Regions from separate parts of the Ohtaekwangia kribbensis genome, predicted to be linked through region 2. Evidence: riboswitches for the same ligand, from Rfam matches in the RefSeq annotation. Region 2 holds a riboswitch; the other holds the start of a gene.
What was found. A riboswitch is a leader RNA that binds a small molecule or an ion and turns the genes downstream of it on or off. The one in region 2 is predicted to bind S-adenosylmethionine.
Positions count from the first base shown of each region.

Region 1 (4,082 bases), on a different contig from region 2:
AGGTTGAATGATGAGTGTTTTAGCATCGCCTACATTTGCCAGGTGACTAATCAGTTTAAGGCTGTCTACAAATTTAGCGGTGTGTTGCTTGGTACCTTTCAGCGTGAAAGAGAATACCCCACCAAAACCATTGCGTAAATATTTTTTAGCAAGCTTGTGATAGGTGCTGCTTGTTAAGCCCGGGTAGTTTACACTCTCTACCAGTTCGTGTTGCTCAAGCCACTGTGCCAGGGCAAGTGCATTATCTACCGAGCGCTGTACGCGCAGTGAAAGTGTCTCAAGTCCTTGCAGCAACAGGAATGAATTGAACGGACTTAAGGATGGTCCGAAATCACGCAGACCTTCCACGCGTGCGCGGATGATGAAGGCTATATTTGGTAAGCCCAGCGGATTACCTTCACCAAATACTTCCCAGAATTTAAGACCGTGATATCCTTCGGATGGTTCTATGAACTGTGGAAATTTGCCATTGCCCCAGTTATAGTTTCCGCCATCTACAATTACACCACCTATAGATGTACCATGACCACCAATCCATTTTGTTGCCGATTGTACTACTATATGTGCGCCATGTTCCAGCGGGCGGAACAAGTATCCGGCAGCACCAAATGTATTATCAACAATAAGTGGCAGATCATGTTTTTTAGCAAGCGCTGCGATGGCTTCAAAATCAGGAATGTTAAAGCCCGGGTTACCAATCGTTTCCAGATATAGTGCTTTTGTATTCTTGTCAATCAGCTTTTCGAAAGCTTCTGGTTTATCACCTTCAGCAAAGCGCGCATCTATACCGAGGCGTTTGAAAGCAACTTTGAACTGGTTATAGGTACCTCCATATAGAAAGGAAGTGGAGACAAAGTTATCACCAGTCTGAAGAATGTTATTGAGTGCTAAAAATTGTGCAGCTTGTCCCGAGCCTGTAGCGAGTGCAGCGACACCGCCTTCGAGGGCAGCAATGCGTTTTTCAAACACATCGGTTGTCGGGTTCATGATGCGGGTATATATATTGCCAAATTCTTTTAATGCAAAAAGATTGGCACCGTGTTCAGAGTCCTTAAATGTATAGGACGTAGTCTGATAAATAGGTACAGCACGTGAGCGGGTTGTAGGATCGATTTCCTGGCCGGCATGGAGTTGGAGGGTTTCAAAATGTAGATTTGACATAACTATATTTTTTTATTCGGGTGAATGACTAAAATTTCTGAAAGAGGATTTTTGCTATAGAGAAGTATACGTAGCCGTAATCATGCCTGTCACGTATGGCAGATCGTGAGACTCGTCTGTTGCTGAAAGCGGTGCGCTATAGATTAGCAGCAACAGTACGCGCAACAACAACATGCGTTGCACATGCAGTTGTTAATAGCATGAATAATTTCGGAAAGATAAGCACGGAGGCTATGCAAGCCTGACCCGGAAATGATGGTGTTAATGATGCTTTTCATTTTCATCGGTTTATATTTCCCGGCATGGACCATCCAAACCGGAGTCAGGATTTAGCACCTTTTCCTTATTATCGGGAGTGGTTGCTAGCGCTTCTTAGAGCCTGTCTCTCCGCGCTTCTTTATAAATCGATCAAGCAAGAGTGCTTATTCGACTTTGATACCACAAACGTAGAGTCTGCGAAAGTTGTTTCCAAGTCTTGCGGGAAAAATTTTTTACTGCGATTCGCGTACAACTGTTAGTAATTCAGATGAAAATTCGGTCAGGGCTTCTGAAATGGCAATTTTACCGTGAACGCTGTACCTTGATACACTTCACTTTTAACAGACACTTCGCCATGCAAACGCTCCACGGCACGTTTCAAAATATAGAGCCCGAGCCCTGTACCTTCTACATGATCGTTTGCACGGAAGAACATATTAAAAACTTTTGACTGCAATCGCGGATCTATACCTATACCATTATCTTCTACAATAATGATCAGAAAATTATCATCGCGCGAAACTGCAATGCGCACGGTAGGCTCTTTCTCCGGCATAGAATACTTGATGGCATTCTCGATAAGATTCTGCAGAATAGTATTGACAATCGCCCACTCGGAGTAAAATTCAAGACCGGCTTCAACTTCAATGGTAAACCGTATGTGCTTAAAGTTTTCCAGGAAGTGATAGGTAGAGATGCAGTCATTCAGCAGTGTCTCAAAATCTATCTTTGTGCGCTTAACCTCCATGTGGTTCATGCGTGTAATGTTGATGAGATCAAGCACGATATTATCAATGCGCACAATCTGTGACTGATACATATCAATATACTTTAGGATGTGCTCGTCTTTGATCTCAAGCTTCATCAGGTTATTCAAGCCGAGCAGCGAAGATATAGGGCCTTTCAGATCGTGTGAGACACGATAAAAGAATGAGTCGAGTTCGGCATTTTTCTTTTCAATGATCTCTGTTTTGCTGCGCTGTATCTCGGCCTCCATTTCCAGAAATTTTACTTTCGCGATGGCTTCATAACTTTTTACAGCGTTATAAGTATGAGACACGACAAGCGATTCCTTGATCACGATATACTCATCCAGGTAACGAATCGCTTCGTCTAACTTACCTTCACTGCGCGCTACCAGGTGAAGATTATACAGCGATTTATAGCGTACAAACCGGATGTTATACTGGTTGGCCACCTGTTGTGCCAGCTCCAGGTGCTCGCAGGCTTTGTCATTTTTACCAAGCTCATAATAGAGTACACCGAGTTTGTTGTGCGTCATGGCAATACCCAATTGATCGCTTGCTTCCAGGTGTATCTTGAGTGATTGATTCAGGTCTTCCAGCGCTTCATCAAAGCGTTTGAGTTTGATATATACTTTGCCGCGACCGTAGAGTGAAAAACCAAGTCCGCGTATGTCGTTGGTTTGTTTTTTTAGCGTAATACTTTTTTCGACCGTAGCCAATGCAAGATCAATAAGTCCGCGTTTCAGATATATACCGGAAAGCGGATTGTAAGCATTTGACTCGAGGTTGGGATCGTTGGTAAGGCGCCCGGCAGCAACCGAACTTAAATATGAACTGATAGCATTCTCCTGGTCGTCCAGGTATTCATATATAGTACCGAGTGATTTTAGTACGCGCGCTTCGTTATAGTGATCGCCCAGGTTGCGATAGATGAAAAGACAATCGAGCAGGTATACTAATCCTAAATGAAAATTATCAGTTTTATAATGAACTCCGGCTATAGCATATTTTGCATCTGCTATACCTTTCATGTCCTGGTTATTGTCAAAAAACTTCAGGGCATCTTCGGCAAGGCTTAATACTTTATTGTAGTCGCCCCGGATCATGAGGTATAGTGCCAGCTGATTTTTTGCCAGCGCAGAAAGTTCAGCATCTTCAATCTGTTCACTTATCGTGATGACACGTTGCGCCAGTGCTATACTTTTTTGCAGATCATAACTTCTGCAATCAAAAGCCTGCTTCAATAATGTCTTTGCTTCTTCAACTTTATTTTCTTCAGCCCCTGTCTGTTTCATAGTATAACATGCTCACGCATCTTGCTAGCATTCAATAAATATATAGTTATATTCTGTTTGTTTCCAGCTTTTATTCGAGTCTGTGTAGGGTAAATCGCTGTAACGTACTAACTACACGATCGCAGCGTTATTTTCTAATGCGTTTCAGAAGGATGAAATCTTCTGATAAATAAACCTGTATACTGATTAAAATTACACGAATCTGGTTATAAAATGCTGTTGCTCATAAAAAGCAGTTTAAATTTTTCATTCACGATATTAAGTCGTTAATTAATCGTTCAAACCTACCAGACATGAACCTAAATATTGAAGCGCAAAAACAAAATACCTATGATGCTATTGTTGTAGGTACGGGTATAAGCGGAGGATGGGCGGCAAAAGAGCTGACAGAGAAAGGACTAAAAACGCTTGTACTGGAACGGGGCCGGGATGTAAAGCACCAGGTTGATTACCCTACCATGACGAAAGACCCATGGCAGTTACCGCACGGTAATAAACTTACCGAAGAAGAATTAAAATTTTACCCGGTTCAATCTCGTACGTACTGGGTAAACCAAGCCAATAAACATTGGTGGGTAAATGATCTTGAAAATCCATATACAGAAGTAAAACCGTTCGACTG
Region 1 is NZ_JBHTKA010000003.1:423,680-427,761, reverse strand. It holds gene ACFQ21_RS12485 (O-acetylhomoserine aminocarboxypropyltransferase/cysteine synthase family protein) at 1-1,161, opposite strand, end outside; SAM riboswitch class I at 1,447-1,567, opposite strand; gene ACFQ21_RS12480 (tetratricopeptide repeat protein) at 1,700-3,460, opposite strand; gene ACFQ21_RS12475 (GMC oxidoreductase) at 3,754-4,082, shown strand, end outside.
Region 1: another riboswitch for S-adenosylmethionine. It lies ahead of ACFQ21_RS12485 (O-acetylhomoserine aminocarboxypropyltransferase/cysteine synthase family protein); the one in region 2 lies ahead of ACFQ21_RS27565 (homocysteine S-methyltransferase family protein).

Region 2 (4,082 bases):
TCAGAAGGCACCATTACGCCAAGGTCTACCACTTCGTAGTTGTTACATGCGAGCACTACACCCACTATATTTTTACCGATGTCGTGTACATCGCCCTTCACGGTGGCCATTAATATTTTTGCTGCTGCTTTGCCCTGATCTCCTGTCAGCCTCTTCTCTTCTTCGAGGAAAGGCGTGAGGTAGGCAACGGATTTTTTCATTACCCGCGCGCTCTTTACAACCTGCGGTAAAAACATTTTACCACTGCCGAACAGATCTCCTACTACGTTCATTCCGGCCATCAACGGACCTTCAATAACATATAGCGGGCGACCATATTTGATTCGCGCTTCTTCGGTATCCTGATCGATATAGTCTATTACACCTTTTACCAGTGCATGCGTAATGCGTTCTTCAACGGTGCCTTTGCGCCATTCATCATCTGTCTCTTTTTTCTTCGCAGCACCTTTTACAGTCTCCGCGAATTCCAGTAGACGTTCCGTTGCATCGTCTCTGCGATTCAATAGAACATCTTCAACGCGCTCGAGTAATTCTTTATCGATCTCGTCATATACTTCCAGCATCGTTGGGTTTACTATACCCATATCCATTCCATGTTGTATAGCGTGGTATAGAAATGCTGAGTGCATGGCTTCGCGCACTTTCTGATTACCGCGGAAGCTGAACGACACGTTACTCACACCACCACTCACGTGCGCACCCGGAAGATTTTCACGGATCCATTTGGTTGCTTTGAAGAAATCGAGCGCATAGTTCCGATGCTCTTCTATACCCGTTGCTACGGGAAATATATTCGGATCGAAAATGATGTCCTGTGGCGGAAACTTTACTTCGTTCACCAGTATATCATACGCGCGTTTGCAAATGGAAATTCTTCTCTCGTATGTATCGGCCTGCCCGTGTTCATCGAATGCCATCACTACGACAGCAGCTCCGTAACGTCTTACAAGTTTGGCTTGTCGTACAAACTCTTCTTCACCAGACTTTAAACTGATCGAGTTGACTATACCTTTTCCCTGCAGACATTTCAAACCTTCTTCAATCACTTCCCATTTGGACGAGTCAACCATCACGGGTACAACCGCGATCTCCGGTTCGGATGCCATCAGGTTCAGGTAGCGCACCATGGCTGCTTTGGAATCCAACATCCCTTCGTCCATGTTCACATCAATAACCTGCGCGCCTCCGCGCACCTGGTCCAATGCTACTTCGAGTGCTTCTTCAAACTTATCTTCTTTAATGAGTTTTAAGAATTTGGCGGAGCCGGTAACATTGGTTCGCTCACCTATATTGACAAAGTTAGAACTGGGAGTAATGGTGACTCCCTCCAGTCCACTTAACAATAAATATTTAGACATGTTCTTCTACTACTCCTCTGGGGTTATATTTCTTCGCTATCTCAGCAATCAGTTTAATATGCTCGGGTGTTGTTCCGCAGCAACCGCCAACAATGTTGATCAGTCCTTCTTTCAAAAAGACTTCAACCTGTTGTCCCATTTCCTCGGGTGTCTGATCGTAATGACCAAACTCGTTGGGAAGTCCTGCGTTCGGATAAGCACTCACGAAGTACGGAGCCTTCTCATTGAGTACTTGCAGGTAAGGTCTTAGCTGGCTCGCACCCAACGCACAGTTCAATCCTATACTTAGTAAGGGTACATGCGAAACCGAAATCAGGAATGCCTCGGTGGTTTGTCCGGAAAGTGTGCGACCACTCGCATCCGTTATTGTACCCGATACCATGATGGGTAACTTTCTTCCTATCTCATCAAACAACTCCTGTATAGCAAACAAAGCTGCTTTTACATTGAGTGTATCAATGATGGTTTCAAGCAAGAGTATATCTGCTCCGCCATCAATAAGTCCTTTCGCTTGTTGCTTGAATGCGAGTGCGAGTTCATCAAATGTAATGGCACGAAAGCCAGGGTTATTTACATCTGGTGAAAGGGAAGCCGTCTTATTGGTTGGCCCCATAGCACCTGCTACAAAGCGAGGTTTGCTGGGATCTTTCTTCGTAAATTCTTCGGCTACCTCTTTCGCTATTTTTGCTGAGTAATAGTTCAGATCATATACCGCGTCTTCCAGGTGATAATCGGCTTGCGCGATGGTAGTACCGCTGAATGTGTTGGTCTCGATAATATCAGCACCCGCTTCAAGGTACTGGCGATGTATAGCTTTGATAATATCAGGACGAGTTATTGAAAGAATATCATTGTTTCCTTTGAGCGGGAAGCCATGATCTTTAAAACGCTCTCCCCGGAAATCTTCTTCCTCAAGTTTATACCGTTGGATCATGGTACCCATAGCACCATCAATCACGAGTATACGTTCCTTTAAAATGTCTTCGATTTTCATAAAGCCCTCCGCGTTTAGTTATTGCTATCCAGAGAGCCACTGTAAGGTGGGTTAACTTATCTTTTCCGTTACATCATGCAAAGTAACGAAAGGGATTTAGCACAACATTCGTTAACATAGCTAACGAATAGGATGCTAAGACGTCATCGGGCCCATTCCCTCGGTCTTTCTGGATAAGCTTTGGCAAAGAAAATGAATAGGAATGAAACTACAAAACAACTTACCGTAAACGATACCCTATTCTGATACCTAACACCGGGCAGGGTACCACACGATCTTCTTCATTGGGTATATCAAAAAACAAATCATCTTCCATTCCTTCCGGAAAGGCCGGTATACCGTTTGGTCTTACCTCATCATAGTCAACAAATCGTATGGTCCACCCGGAGTTTACATCGAGAAAAAAATCGGAGAAAAAGTACTTGATCAGTCCAAACTTTACACTGAAGCCTTGTTCATTATACTGCACCGGGTAATAGTGATAGCGTATAATGGTATGCTCGCAGTCATTACCAAAACATTCCTGCTGGCGGAATAGTCTGTCGAATTCAATATCGTTTTTGTAATACTCGGCTGCACCATAAAAAATCAACCTTCGGTATACAATAGGTGCAAAGTATTTTCGCACTTCGAGTTTCATTTTATAGCCGCGCTTGTCGCGATACGATTCATCCTGGTTCGTATAGTTGATCACATGTCCATACTCTGCCTGTGCTGTAAACGTGCGGGTAATTTTCTTCTCGTATGAGAACTCGAGTGTTGGATAAAAATTAATCAAATGAAACGGACTGAATTTCAACGCATGCCTCGGCACTAGTTTCTGATAGCGAAGTGAATCCTGGGCATGGGCGATCGTACCTAGTAAGGCGAGTAGTAGAGATAGAGTTGTACGTGTCACCGGGGCGTTAGTCGTTATTGGTTAATCGTTATTGGTTAATCGTTATCAGCAATGCTATACTTCCGTACGCGACACGGGGATTTTGCTTAGTAAGATGAGCGTACCGGTTTGCTGATCATAGCGGTATTGAAATACACCGTCTTCTCCTGTCAGCAACAAAATACCATTATTGGGTATAACATCGTAGGCATGTATATTTTCGATGTGGTGTTTCAGCTGTATAGATCGTTCATTTTGAATATCGAATACTTTAAGACCATGTTCGCCTTCGCAGATGAACAACAGATTACCATCGACACCAAGACCGTGTGGTGATAACATCGGGTAGTTAGCAATCAGCGAAGGATTATTTTTATTGGTGATGTCGATTATCTCCAGTGCATTGGCTCCGCGATTACAAGCGCTGCCGGCACGTAATGTAACAAAGGCCCGATCGCCCTGCACTACAACCGGATCGCATGAAACTATATGCGCATACCTGAAAATGAACGTGGGTGTTACCGGATCTGCTATACTATAGATATACATTGCATCGGTAGCACCGAGGTATAGGTACTCGCCTCTTGCCACGACTGTTTCAAGGCCGCCATTGGTGGAGATCGTATTTATTTTTTCAAATGTATTGTTCCGTATATCAAACACGGAAATCGTGCTCTGGCTGGCTATATACATATAGCCGTTGCTGATCGCGAACCGCGTCATCGAGCCGCCTGTTCCCTGTGAGTTATTCAGTTCACTGGAGGAGTCTGATTCGCATGCTGCGATGCAAATCAGCAACAGAAAGAATATTAATTTAGTAGCTCGCATAACATTCGTATTTTGTAAGGGTTGC
Region 2 is NZ_JBHTKA010000015.1:168,820-172,901, reverse strand. It holds gene metH (methionine synthase) at 1-1,358, opposite strand, end outside; gene ACFQ21_RS27565 (homocysteine S-methyltransferase family protein) at 1,351-2,352, opposite strand; SAM riboswitch class I at 2,406-2,532, opposite strand; gene ACFQ21_RS27560 (hypothetical protein) at 2,573-3,250, opposite strand; gene ACFQ21_RS27555 (LVIVD repeat-containing protein) at 3,305-4,057, opposite strand; gene ACFQ21_RS27550 (hypothetical protein) at 4,044-4,082, opposite strand, start outside.